Linked DNA regions of Marinobacterium aestuarii. The protein of the gene in region 1 interacts with the protein of each later gene in a pairwise test. Links are inferred from orthologs where the notes say so. Each region holds a gene or a part of one and is shown in the gene's direction. Other genes may lie near its edges. The genes, in order: A8C75_RS05720 and A8C75_RS17445.

Evidence for each region.
Region 2: the proteins of A8C75_RS05720 (region 1) and A8C75_RS17445 interact in binary tests that used the Escherichia coli proteins (3 or more experiments, as listed by UniProt). The link is inferred for Marinobacterium aestuarii from one-to-one orthologs.

Annotation. Positions count from the first base shown.
Region 1 is NZ_CP015839.1:1,295,819-1,302,802, forward strand. Bases 1,698-4,624 are described here. They hold A8C75_RS05720 (rod shape-determining protein), read left to right. Parts: upstream 1,698-2,605; coding sequence 2,606-3,643; downstream 3,644-4,624. Other genes in these bases: gatA (Asp-tRNA(Asn)/Glu-tRNA(Gln) amidotransferase subunit GatA), read right to left, coding at 1,698-2,113; gatC (Asp-tRNA(Asn)/Glu-tRNA(Gln) amidotransferase subunit GatC), read right to left, coding at 2,154-2,441; mreC (rod shape-determining protein MreC), read left to right, coding at 3,757-4,572; mreD (rod shape-determining protein MreD), read left to right, coding at 4,565-4,624. In the rest of the region: Asp-tRNA(Asn)/Glu-tRNA(Gln) amidotransferase subunit GatB, read right to left, coding at 1-649; more of gatA, read right to left, coding at 656-1,697; more of mreD, read left to right, coding at 4,625-5,053; A8C75_RS05735 (Maf family protein), read left to right, coding at 5,119-5,703; rng (ribonuclease G), read left to right, coding at 5,850-6,984. UniProt on the Escherichia coli protein: Forms membrane-associated dynamic filaments that are essential for cell shape determination. Acts by regulating cell wall synthesis and cell elongation, and thus cell shape.
Region 2 is NZ_CP015839.1:4,006,032-4,011,060, reverse strand. Bases 1,294-4,258 are described here. They hold A8C75_RS17445 (helix-turn-helix domain-containing protein), read left to right. Parts: upstream 1,294-2,245; coding sequence 2,246-3,271; downstream 3,272-4,258. Other genes in these bases: hisS (histidine--tRNA ligase), read left to right, coding at 3,305-4,258; pilW (type IV pilus biogenesis/stability protein PilW), read left to right, coding at 1,473-2,249; rlmN (dual-specificity RNA methyltransferase RlmN), read left to right, coding at 1,294-1,462. Outside these bases: ndk (nucleoside-diphosphate kinase), read left to right, coding at 1-254; more of rlmN, read left to right, coding at 326-1,293; more of hisS, read left to right, coding at 4,259-4,582; A8C75_RS17435 (YfgM family protein), read left to right, coding at 4,616-5,029.

The DNA of each region.
Region 1 (6,984 bases):
GGTTCTTGGTTTCGGTGCGGGTGCCCAGGGTTTCGGTGCCCTTGGGGCGTACCGACACGTTGACGTCAAAGCGCAGCGAGCCTTCGGCCATGTTGCCATCGCAGATGCCCAGTGACGTCACCAGGGAGTGCAGCTTGCGGGCAAAGGCCACGGCTTCCTCGGCGTTGCGCATGTCCGGCTCGGTGACAATTTCAATCAGCGGCGTGCCGGCGCGGTTAAGGTCGATGCCGGTCATGCCGTGGAAGTCTTCATGCAGCGACTTGCCGGCGTCTTCTTCCAGGTGGGCGTGGTGGATGCGTACGCGGTGTGTGCGGCCATCCGCCAGTTCTATATCCACATGGCCGCGACCCACCACGGGCTCCGCCAGCTGGGTGGTCTGGTAGCCCTTGGGCAGGTCGGGGTAGAAGTAGTTCTTGCGCTCGAATACCGAGCGCTTGCCGATCTCGGCATCAATGGCCAGGCCGAACATCACCGCCATGCGCAGGGCGTTCTCGTTGAACACCGGCAGCGTGCCCGGCAGGGCCAGGTCGACGGCGCTGGCCTGGGTGTTGGGCTCGGCACCGAAGGCGGTGCTGGAGCCGGAAAAGATCTTGGTCTTGGTGGCGAGCTGAACGTGAATTTCCAGCCCGATTACTGTTTCCCATTCCATCGTGCCTTACCCCTTGATGCTCGCAGGTGCCAGTGTGTGCCAGTCGGTCGCCTGCTGGAAGCGGTGCGCGACATTGAGCAATTTCGCTTCGGCAAAGTAGTTGCCGATAATCTGCAGTCCCACCGGCAGTCCCTGGGCCAGGCCACAGGGCACGGACATGCCGGGCAGGCCCGCCAGGTTCAGTGCCAGTGTATAGATGTCTTCCATGTACATCTGTACCGGATCGGCGGACTTTTCGCCGATGCGAAAGGCCGGCTGCGGCGTGGTCGGGCCCATGATGACATCGACCTCGGTCAGGGCCTGGATAAAGTCCTGCTGAATCAGACGGCGTGCCTGCTGTGCCTTGCGGTAGTAGGCGTCGTAGTAGCCGGCGGACAGGGCATAGGTGCCTACCATGATGCGGCGTTTGACCTCGTCGCCAAAGCCTTCGCCACGGCTGCGCTTGTACAGGTCTTCCAGATCGACGGGGTTGTCGCAGCGATAGCCGTAGCGCACGCCATCAAAGCGGGACAGGTTGGTGGAGGCTTCGGCCGGCGCAATGATGTAGTAGGCCGGTACCGCCAGTGCCGTATTGGGCAGGCTGATTTCCCTGACGCTGGCGCCGAGCTTTTCGAACTCGCGAATCGCGTTCTGTACCTGTTCGGCGATGGCCGGGTCCAGGTTGTCGGCGAAGTACTCCCTCGGCAGGCCGATGCGCAGGCCCTCGAGGCTGTCGTTCAGGCTGGCGCTGTAATCCGGTACGTCCTGGTCAACGCAGGTGGAGTCCATGGGATCAAAGCCCGCCATGACGTTGAGCATCAGGGCGGCATCTTCGGCGGTGCGGGCCATGGGGCCGGCCTGGTCCAGCGACGAGGCGAAGGCGATCATGCCGTAGCGCGATACCCGGCCATAGGTGGGCTTGAGGCCGGTGATGCCGCACAGGGCGGCGGGCTGGCGGATGGAGCCGCCGGTGTCGGTGCCGGTGGCCGCCGGCACCAGGCGGGCGGCGATGGCCGCGGCCGAGCCGCCGGAGGAACCACCAGGAACGCGGTCGGTGTCCCAGGGGTTGCGCGAGGGGCCATAGAAGCTCGACTCGTTGGACGAGCCCATGGCGAATTCGTCCATGTTGGTCTTGCCGAGCGTCACGGCGCCGGCTTCATTGAACTTGCGCACCAGGGTGGCGTCATAAGGCGCGATGAAGTTGTCGAGCATGCGCGAGGCGCAGCTGGTGCGAACGCCCTGGGTGCAGAAAATGTCCTTGTGGGCCAGCGGCAGGCCGGTGAATATGCCGGCCTTGCCGGCGGCGCGCAGGCTGTCCGCCGTCCGGGCCTGTTCAAGGGCCAGCTCTTCGGTGACGGTAATAAAGCTGTTGTAGGCGGCATCCTGGGTCTTGATGCGAGCGAGGCAGGATTCGGTCAGCTCAAGGCTGCTGAAGTCGCCTGCGGCCAGTCCGCCGGCCAGTTCGGCCAGTGTCTTGTCAAACATGGGGTTGGGTATCCTTCACAAATTCGGAACGTGGCGGTGTTTACTCGATAACCCTGGGAACCAGGAACAGGCCGTTCTCCACCGCCGGCGCCACGCTTTGCAGCTGTTCGCGCTGGTTGGTTTCGCTGACAACGTCGGCGCGCAGGCGCTGCACGGCATCCAGCGGGTGGGCCATGGGCTCGACATCGGTGGTGTCGGTGGCCTGCAGCTGGTCGACCAGCGCAAGGATGTCGGACAGCGTCTGGGTGTAGCCCGGGACTTCTTCTTCACGGATTTGCAGCCGCGCCAGGTGGGCAATTTTTTCCACGTCGGAACGCTCTAGAGCCATGTTGCAATTCTCAATGATTTTTTAAGGTTTTCGGCACTCGGCGGTGCTGGGGAAGACGGCTAAGTTAACATATTTGTTCCTTGCTCTAAATCCCCGCCATTGCTAGAGTTACGTGTTTTCAGAATCAGCGCGTCGCGCGGCATCTGTTTAGGTACCCCATCCCCATGTTCAAGAAAATCCGAGGTCTTTTTTCCAGCGATCTGTCCATAGACCTGGGCACGGCGAACACGCTTATTTATGTTCGTGATAAAGATATAGTGCTGAACGAACCTTCTGTAGTTGCCATTCGACATAACGGTAATCACAAGTCAGTCGCCGCAGTGGGGATGGATGCCAAGCGCATGCTGGGGAAAACTCCCGGTAACATCACCGCTATTCGTCCGATGAAAGATGGCGTCATTGCCGACTTTCACGTCACCGAAAAAATGCTGCAGTATTTTATCGCCAAGGTACATGAAGGCAACTTCCTCACGCCCAGCCCACGAGTGCTGGTGTGCGTGCCCTGCAAGTCAACCCAGGTTGAGCGTCGCGCCATCAAGGAATCGGCGCTCGGCGCCGGTGCCCGCGAGGTGTACCTGATCGAAGAACCCATGGCGGCTGCCATAGGCGCCGGTCTGCCGGTGGACGAAGCGCGCGGCTCCATGGTGGTGGATATCGGTGGTGGTACCACCGAAATTGCCGTCATCTCGCTTAACGGTATCGTCTATGCCGAATCCGTGCGGGTCGGTGGTGACCGTTTCGACGAGGCTATCGTCACCTATGTGCGCCGCAACTATGGCTCACTGATCGGTGATGCCACGGCGGAGCGCATCAAGCAGGAAGTGGGTACGGCGTACCCGACCTCCGAAGTGCTCGAAATTGACGTGCGCGGCCGTAACCTGGCCGAGGGCATTCCGCGTCGCTTCACCCTTAACAGTAACGAGATTCTCGAAGCGCTGCAGGAGCCCCTGGCGGCGATCGTGCAGGCGGTGAAGAGCGCACTGGAGCAGTGCCCGCCTGAACTGGCGGCTGATATTGCCGAATTCGGTATTGTGATTACCGGCGGTGGTGCCTTGCTGCGCAATATCGACCGACTGATCAGTGAAGAGTCTGGCCTGCCTGTGATCATTGCCGAGGATCCGCTGACCTGTGTGGCCCGTGGTGGTGGCAAGGCGCTGGAAATGCTCGACAACCGTGCCTTTGAGTTACTCTCCTACGAATAGTGGTTTGATGCTCTGCTCAGTCTTTTCAAGCCAGCCGGGACACTGCGGCAGTCGCCCAGAGGTGTCCCATTAAGCTGATCTTCAGGGGCGGGTCGCCCCGTGCCCTTTTTGTTGTGCTGGTGCTGATGGCGTTATTGCTCATCATCGCCGACCTCAACTGGTCAAAGATGCGCGAGACGCGCGGCTATCTGTCCCTTCTGATTACGCCCCTGCAATGGCTGGTCGACGTGCCCGGACGGGTGGCGGACGATCTGTCCGGCGTGCTGGTGGATCGCACGACCCTGCTAAAGGAAAACGAGCGCCTCAAGTCCGAAGCCCTGCTGCTGGAGCGCAAGGTACAGCAGATCGCTGCCCTGACGGCCGAGAATTTGCGTCTGCGTGAGCTGCTTGACGGCAAGGAACGAGTCAAGGACGAAGTCATGCTGGCCGAGCTGATTGGCGTCAATCCAGACCCCTTCCTGCATCAGGTCATCATCAACCGCGGTGCCGAAGATCGCGCCTACATTGGGCAGGCCGTTCTGGATGCCGGTGGCGTGATCGGTCAGGTAGTTGAAGCCAGTCACTATACCAGCCGCGTCATGATGATTACCGATGCCCGCCATGCCATTCCGGTGGAAATCAACCGCAACGGTCTGCGCGCCATCGCGCTGGGCAAGGGCGTCTATGACGAGATCGAGCTTGAGCATGTGCCCGATACCGCCGACGTGCGCGAGGGCGACCTGCTGATCAGCTCGGGCCTGGGCGGGCGCTTTCCCCGGGGCTATCCGGTTGCGGTCGTTACCGGGGTGATTCGGGATCCGGGTCGGCCGTTCTCCCTGGTCACGGCCAAGCCCACGGCGCGCCTGGACAAGAGCCGGCACCTGTTGCTGGTACGCGGGCCCAGGGAGGTTCCACAGGAACCCCCGATGGCCGGGGTGATTAATGAGTGAGGTGCGTCCCGGCGGCTTTCTGATTATCGTCGGAACCTTTCTCGTCGGGCTGACCCTGAGCCAGCTGCCGCTGCCGGTGCAATTCGAGTGGGTGCGCCCGGAGTGGGTACCCATGATCCTGATCTACTGGGTACTGGCATTGCCACACCGGGTGAGCATAGGCACCGCCTGGATGCTTGGCCTGACGCTGGATCTGCTCAAGGGCAGTGCCCTGGGGCTCAATGCCCTGGCGCTGACCCTGATCGCCTTTCTGACCCTGCTGATTCACCAGCGCCTGCGCATGTTTCCGTTATGGAAGCAGGCCATGATGGTGCTGGTGCTGGTGGGTATCAACCAACTGACCTTTCACTGGATGCAATCCATTGCCGGCAATACCCGGGACAGCCTGATGTTTATGCTGCCGTCCCTGGTGAGTGCGGTGCTCTGGCCCTGCGTCTTTGTGCTGCTGCGTAGCATTAGGCGTACCTTCCGGGTAACCTGACAGCAGAGTCGTCCGGGCTCTGACATCCTGCCTGGCGGCACTATTCAAGGGAATTCAACAGTACCATGATGAGCCTGATTCTGGCCTCCGCATCGCCGCGGCGCAGTGAGCTGCTGACACAGATCGGCGTCGCTTTTGAGGTCTGTGCGCCCCATCTGCCCGAGCAGCTGTTGCCGGGGGAGGCGCCGCAGAGCTATGTGCGCCGGCTGGCGCTTGAAAAGGCGCAGGCCGGCTTTGAGCTAGGCGGTGCCCGATGCCCGGCACTGGGGGCTGATACTGCGGTGGTTTGCGGTGATGAGATACTGGGCAAGCCCCGCGATGAAGAGGATGCGGTGCGCATGCTGCTGTTGCTGTCGGGCCGGCGCCATCAGGTCATGACCGGTGTCGCGCTGGTGGATGGGCACCGGGCCGAGGCGCGCGTCGTGACCACCGAGGTGGAATTTCGCGTGCTGGACGAGGCACAGTGCCGGCGTTACTGGGCCAGTGGCGAGCCGCTGGACAAGGCGGGTGCCTATGCCATTCAGGGGCTGGGCGCTGTTTTCGTGACGGCCATCAATGGCAGTTATTCGTCGGTGGTGGGTTTGCCGCTGGCTGAAACCGCACAGTTACTGACACAGTTTGGCGTGCCGCTCTGGTACAGTGCTGCATAATATAGAATATGCGTGCGCAGTAGATCAGTGGTAAGGCTGCTCGCTGCGCAGGACGAGGGTCATGGGGCCCGGCCGGGCAGTAAGTCGATCAGGAGATCGGTTTCACGGTCAGCTTAACTGAGAGTCGAAGGAGCAGGCGGTAAGTGATGGGCGAAGAAATTCTGATCAACTTTACGCCGATGGAGACCCGCGTAGCGGTGATCGAGAACGGTGTCCCGCAGGAACTCTACATTGAGCGGGCCAAGCGCCGCGGTCTTGTGGGTAACATCTATAACGGCAAGGTGGTACGGGTACTGCCTGGCATGCAGGCGGCCTTTGTCGATATCGGCCTGGAGCGTGCGGCCTTCATTCATGTCGAGGAAGTGCTGGGTCAGTCCGCCACGGCGGAGGAGCGCAGCAATACCTCCATCGCCCAGGTACTGCGCGAGGGTCAGGGCCTGCTGGTGCAGGTGACCAAGGACCCGATAGGCACCAAGGGTGCGCGTCTGACCACTCATCTGTCCATTCCGTCCCGTTATCTGGTGTATATGCCGGGCAACGAACACATAGGCGTGTCCCAGCGCATTGAGGACAATGACGAACGCGACCGCCTGCGCAGCCTGATCGACTCGCTGGCCGAAGAGGCGGGTGAAGAAAGCCGTGGCGGCTTCATTTTGCGCACCGTGGCGGAAGGTGCCAACGAAACCGAGCTGCGCGCCGACCTGCTGTTCCTGTACCGCCTGTGGGGCGCCATACAGGACAAGATCAAGGGCGCCGGCCTGCCGGAGATCGTTTACGAAGACCTGCCGCTGAATATGCGTGCGCTGCGGGACATGGCCCATGCCGGTGTCGAGCGCATTCGTATTGATTCGCGTGAGACCTACCAGAAGGCGCAGGAGTTCGTGCAGGCGCTGGTGCCGGAAATTCAGCACAAGCTGGAGTACTACCCCGGTGAGCGCCCGATATTCGATCTGTTCAATGTGGAAGAGGAAATCAAGCGCGGCCTGGGACGCAAGGTCGAGCTGAAATCCGGTGGTTATCTGATCTTTGATCAGACCGAAGCCATGACCACGGTGGATATCAACACTGGCGGCTTTGTCGGTCACCGTAATCTGGAAGAAACCATCTTCAAGACTAACCTGGAGGCGGCCACCGCCATCGGGCGTCAGCTGCGCTTGCGCAATCTGGGCGGCATTATCATTATCGATTTTATCGATATGGAAGATTCCGACCATCAGCGTCAGGTGCTGCGCACGCTGGAACGGGTGCTGGAAAAAGACCACGCCAAGTGCAAGGTCACCG
Region 2 (5,029 bases), 2.7 Mb from region 1 along the record:
CTGAGCACAAAGAACGTCCTTTCTTTGGTGATCTGGTTGCTTTCATGACGTCTGGTCCTGTTGTTGTACAGGCGCTGGAAGGTGAAAACGCTATCCTGGTTAACCGTGAGCTGATGGGCGCTACCAACCCGAAGGATGCTGCTGAAGGCACTATCCGTCGTGATTTCGCTGAATCCATCGATGCCAACGCTGTACACGGTTCGGATTCCGCTACCTCTGCTGCACGTGAGATCGCTTACTTCTTCGGCAAGTAAGCTGTAAACCTGTGCCGGGGTTGCGGCTGCGCCACAGCCCTGACACAACGATTTAATACTGAGTGACTTTGATGACTGAATCCATTACCAAAACCAATCTACTGGGGTTGTCTCCTGCCAAGCTTGAGGCGTTTTTTGCTGAGCTTGGGGAAAAGCGCTTTCGCGCCACCCAGGTATTGAAATGGATTCATCAGCTGGGTGCCGAAAGCTTTGATGAGATGACAAACATCAGCAAGGCGCTGCGCGAGAAGCTTAATGCTGTCGCGGAGATCCGGCCGCCCGAAGTGGTCTCTCAGGATATTTCCAAGGATGGTACGCGCAAATGGGTTATCCGGGTGGAGGGCGGCTCCTGCGTGGAGACTGTACTGATCCCTGAAGGTACCCGCCGTACACTCTGTATTTCCTCCCAGGTCGGCTGCTCCCTGAACTGCAGTTTCTGCTCAACAGGCAAGCAGGGTTTTAACCGTAACCTGACCGCGGCTGAAGTGATCGGCCAGGTTTATATCGCCATCAAGTCTTTCGGTCCGATGGATCCCAATGGCGAACGCCAGGTGACCAACGTAGTACTGATGGGCATGGGCGAGCCCCTGATGAATTTTGACAACGTCGTCGACTCCACTCAGTTGATGATGGATGACAACGCCTACGGCCTGTCCAAGCGACGTGTCACCCTGAGTACGGCCGGTGTTGTACCGGCAATAGACAAGCTGCGTGAAGTCAGTGATGTATCCCTGGCAATCTCGCTGCATGCACCCAACAACGAGCTGCGCGATGTACTGGTGCCGATCAACCGTCGCTATCCGATTGATCAGCTGATCGACGCCTGTAACCGCTACCTCGAAGGTCTGAGTGACAAACGCGTCATTACTATCGAGTACACCATGATGGCGGGCGTGAACGATCAGCCCCATCAGGCCCGTGAGCTGGTCAAGGTGCTGCGGCGCTTGCCCTGCAAGCTCAATCTGATTCCGTTTAACCCCTTCCCCAATTCCGGCTACGAGCGTCCGTCTGATGCGGCGATTCAGGCGTTCAAACAGATCATGGTGACGTCGAATATTATTACCACTGTTCGACGCACCCGTGGCGACGAGATTGATGCTGCCTGCGGGCAGTTGGTCGGCCAGGTGCAGGATCGCACTCGCCGTAGCCAAAAAATCATTCCCGTGGTACAAGAGGAGCCGGGTCTATCCACGGATCGAAGAGCCTAGGAGGTATAGCTTGAGCGGAATTCGCGCAGCACTATGGACGCTTGTCATGTTGTTGGTGGTGGGCTGTTCCAGTTCGCCGGGGCGTCAGAATTCAGCCGAGGTGTCGCCAGAAAAGGCACTCGAAGCTTATACCCAGCTGGGCTTGCAGTATCTGCGGGCCGGTGATCTGGTCAGTGCCAAGGATGCGCTGCAGCGGGCGGTGGAAATCAGCGATAGCTATGCCGGTACCTATAACGCGCTTGCGCTGGTGTTTCAGGTGGAGCAGGAATACGCCCTGGCGGAACAGCATTTTCGCAAGGCTGTGAGCCTGGAGCCGGAGACGGCGTCCTTTCACAATAACTTCGGTGCCTTCCTCTATGCGCAGGGTCGCTACAGCGAAGCCTGCACGGAGCTGGAGCGGGCGACGGAAGATCCATTTTATACCCAGCGTGCCCAGGCGTTCGAAAACCTGGGGCGGTGCTTTCGCGTCATTCAGCGTCCGGATGCGGCGCAGCATGCTTTTGAACGAACTCTCAGGCTGTCCCCCAACCGTCCGCAGGCCCTGCTGGAGCTGGCGGCAATACAGCTGGAAGCCAATCGCTTGCCCGAGGCGCGGCAGTCTTTCGACAAGTTCTCGCAGCTGATTGATTCGCGTCAGGTGGAGCACAGCGCCCAGAGCCTCTGGCTTGGGATTCAGCTGTCGCGCGAGGGCGGCAGCAGTACCAGGGGTGCCACCTTTGCGCTGTTATTGAAAAATATTTTCCCGCAATCCGCGGAATATGCCAATTACAAGGAGTCGCTGCAGTGAACCAGGTGTCCCAGGCTGAGTCTGAATCGAGTGCGGCCGCGTTGTCGCAGTTCAGTCTTGTTCAGATGCGTGAGGGCCAGGGACTGTCACTGGAACAGGTGGCAACATCATTGCGATTGCCCGCCGCGCAGGTAAGGGCACTGGAAGAGGGCGACTATAGCAAGTTGCCCAGCGTTGTCTTTGCCCGCGGCTACCTTAGATCCTATGCTCGTTTGCTGGGAGTTAATGGCGACGACCTGGTGCTTGAGTTCGACAGGAACTACGGTGGGGCACAGACGTCTGCGTCTATCCGCTCAATCAGCCGGATACAGCCTTCAGGTGCATCGGGTCCTGGTGTCAGCCTGTCGATGTTGCTGCTCGTTGTGGTTATAGTCGCGACCACCTTCTGGTGGTGGAAGACCCAGTATGGACATGAAGTCGCCCTGACCAGTTCGCCGCAAAGCACGGTAGCGGTGGATACGGCTGATGGTGAAACCCTGGTGTTGTCTGCCGGCGAGCCCGAGCCTGAAGCGGGTCTGGATATCGCAGCGCCGCAGCTGTCGCCTGAAGAGGCTATGGCAATCAGTGCTGAAGGTGCTGGAGAGCAGGCCGAAGCTGCAGTGGTAGCCGCTCAGGTCGATGCCGCTTTGACTGCAACCGGCGTTGCGCCTGTGGTTACAGCAGCAGATGCAGCCACGGACACCGTAGCGGCTGCTGCAACGACCGCACTGGCTGCGCCTGCGTCAGACGTGGCTGCTGCCTCTGAGTCAGATGCGGAGGGCGCAGTATCGCTTGCCACAACCGGGCTGCTGGTTCGTTTTAGCGATGATTGCTGGGTCACGGTCAAGAGTGCCACGGGCAAGACGCTGTTCAACAACCTGCGCAAGGCCGGTGAAGAGCTGCGTATCGAACAGGCGGGACCTTTGAATGTGTTACTGGGCCGCACCAATGCAGTCAGTCAAATCAGTTTCGACGGCGCTGTGGTTGACCTCGCGCCCTTCAACAACAAGAATGTTGCCCGGTTAACGCTTCCGCTTAATTAATATGTCGCCGTTCAGATTTAGTAGGGTTTTATTTTGGCCAAGATCAAAGCCATTCGTGGCATGAACGACATCCTGCCGCAAGCAACTCCGGTGTGGCAGTACCTGGAACAGCATGTGCAGACAGTCCTCGGTGCTTACGGTTACGCTGAAATACGCATGCCAATCGTCGAGCAGACCGAACTTTTCAAGCGCTCTATCGGTGAAGTCACCGATATCGTCGAAAAAGAGATGTATACCTTCGAAGACCGCAACGGTGACAGCCTGACGCTGCGTCCTGAAGGAACGGCGGGTTGTGTGCGTGCCGGTGAAGAAAATGGTCTGCTTTACAATCAGGTGCAGCGCCTGTGGTACAAGGGGCCCATGTTCCGGCATGAACGGCCGCAAAAGGGACGCTACCGCCAGTTTCACCAGATCGGTGTCGAGACCTTTGGCATGCAGGGGCCGGATATCGATGCCGAGCTGATTCTGCTGACAGCCCGTCTATGGCGCCAGCTGGGTCTGCTGGATGCGGTCACGCTGCAGCTGAATACCATCGGCAGCGCCGAGGCCCGTGGCCGTTACAAGGACGCGCTGGTGCAGTACCTGCAAGGGTGCAAGGAGCAGCTGGATGAGGACAGTCTGCGCCGCCTGGACACCAACCCCATGCGCATCCTCGACAGCAAGGATACGACAACCCAGGCATTGCTGAACGATGCGCCGGATTTCCATGAATATCTGGATACGGAGTCCCTCGAGCATTTTGAAGCGCTGAAGTCTGTGCTGGATCGCGCCGGCCTCGCCTACGAGGTTAACCCGCGCCTGGTGCGTGGGCTTGATTATTACTGCAAGACGGTTTTCGAATGGGTCACCGACAAGCTCGGTTCTCAGGGCACTGTCTGTGCGGGCGGTCGTTATGACGGCCTGGTAGAGCAGCTTGGTGGCAAGGCGACACCGGCGGTGGGGTTTGCCATGGGCATCGAACGCCTGGTGTTGCTGCTTGAAACCCTTGACGTTGTGCCCCTGTCAGCCCGTCAGACGGTTGATCTGTATATCGCCTCAATGGGGGCTGGTGCGGCCAGCGAGGCCTTGCTGTTGGCGGAGCGTCTGCGCAACGAGACCGACCTTCGAATTCAGCTCCACTGCGGTGGCGGTAACTTCAAGAGCCAGATGAAAAAGGCCGATCGCAGCGGTGCCAGCGTCGCCCTTATTCTGGGTGATGATGAGGTTGCACAGCAGGTGGCAACTCTCAAGCCGCTGCGCAGCGACGCGGCACAAAAACAGGTAGCCTGGTCGCAGCTTGCGGCTGAGCTGACAACTATTATCAACGTTTGATCGACAGGGCATAGGGAGTCGTACGTGGCTGAGATGCGCACAGAAGAGGAACAGGTAGAAGCGCTTAAGCGTTGGTGGCAGGAAAACGGCAAGACCTTGCTGTTGACCCTTGCTATAGCGCTGGCGCTGGTGTTTGGCTGGCGTACCTGGCAGGACCGCCAGGCGACAGAGGCCGCGAATGCCTCGGCGATGTATCAGAGCCTGGTAGAGGCCGTGAGTCTGTCCCTGGCCGCCGAAGGCACCGACGCTCAGGTTGCGACGGCGGAGCATCTGGCGGCAGGCCTCAAGGCTGACTACGAAGGCAGTGCCTATGCAGCACTGGGTTCCCTGCTGATGGCTCGCGTGGCGGTCGAGCAGGGCCAGCTGGATGAGGCTCTGGTTCAGCTTGAGTGGGTATTGAGTCATGAGCCGAGCGATGCTCAGCGCACAGTTGCCATCATGCGCAAG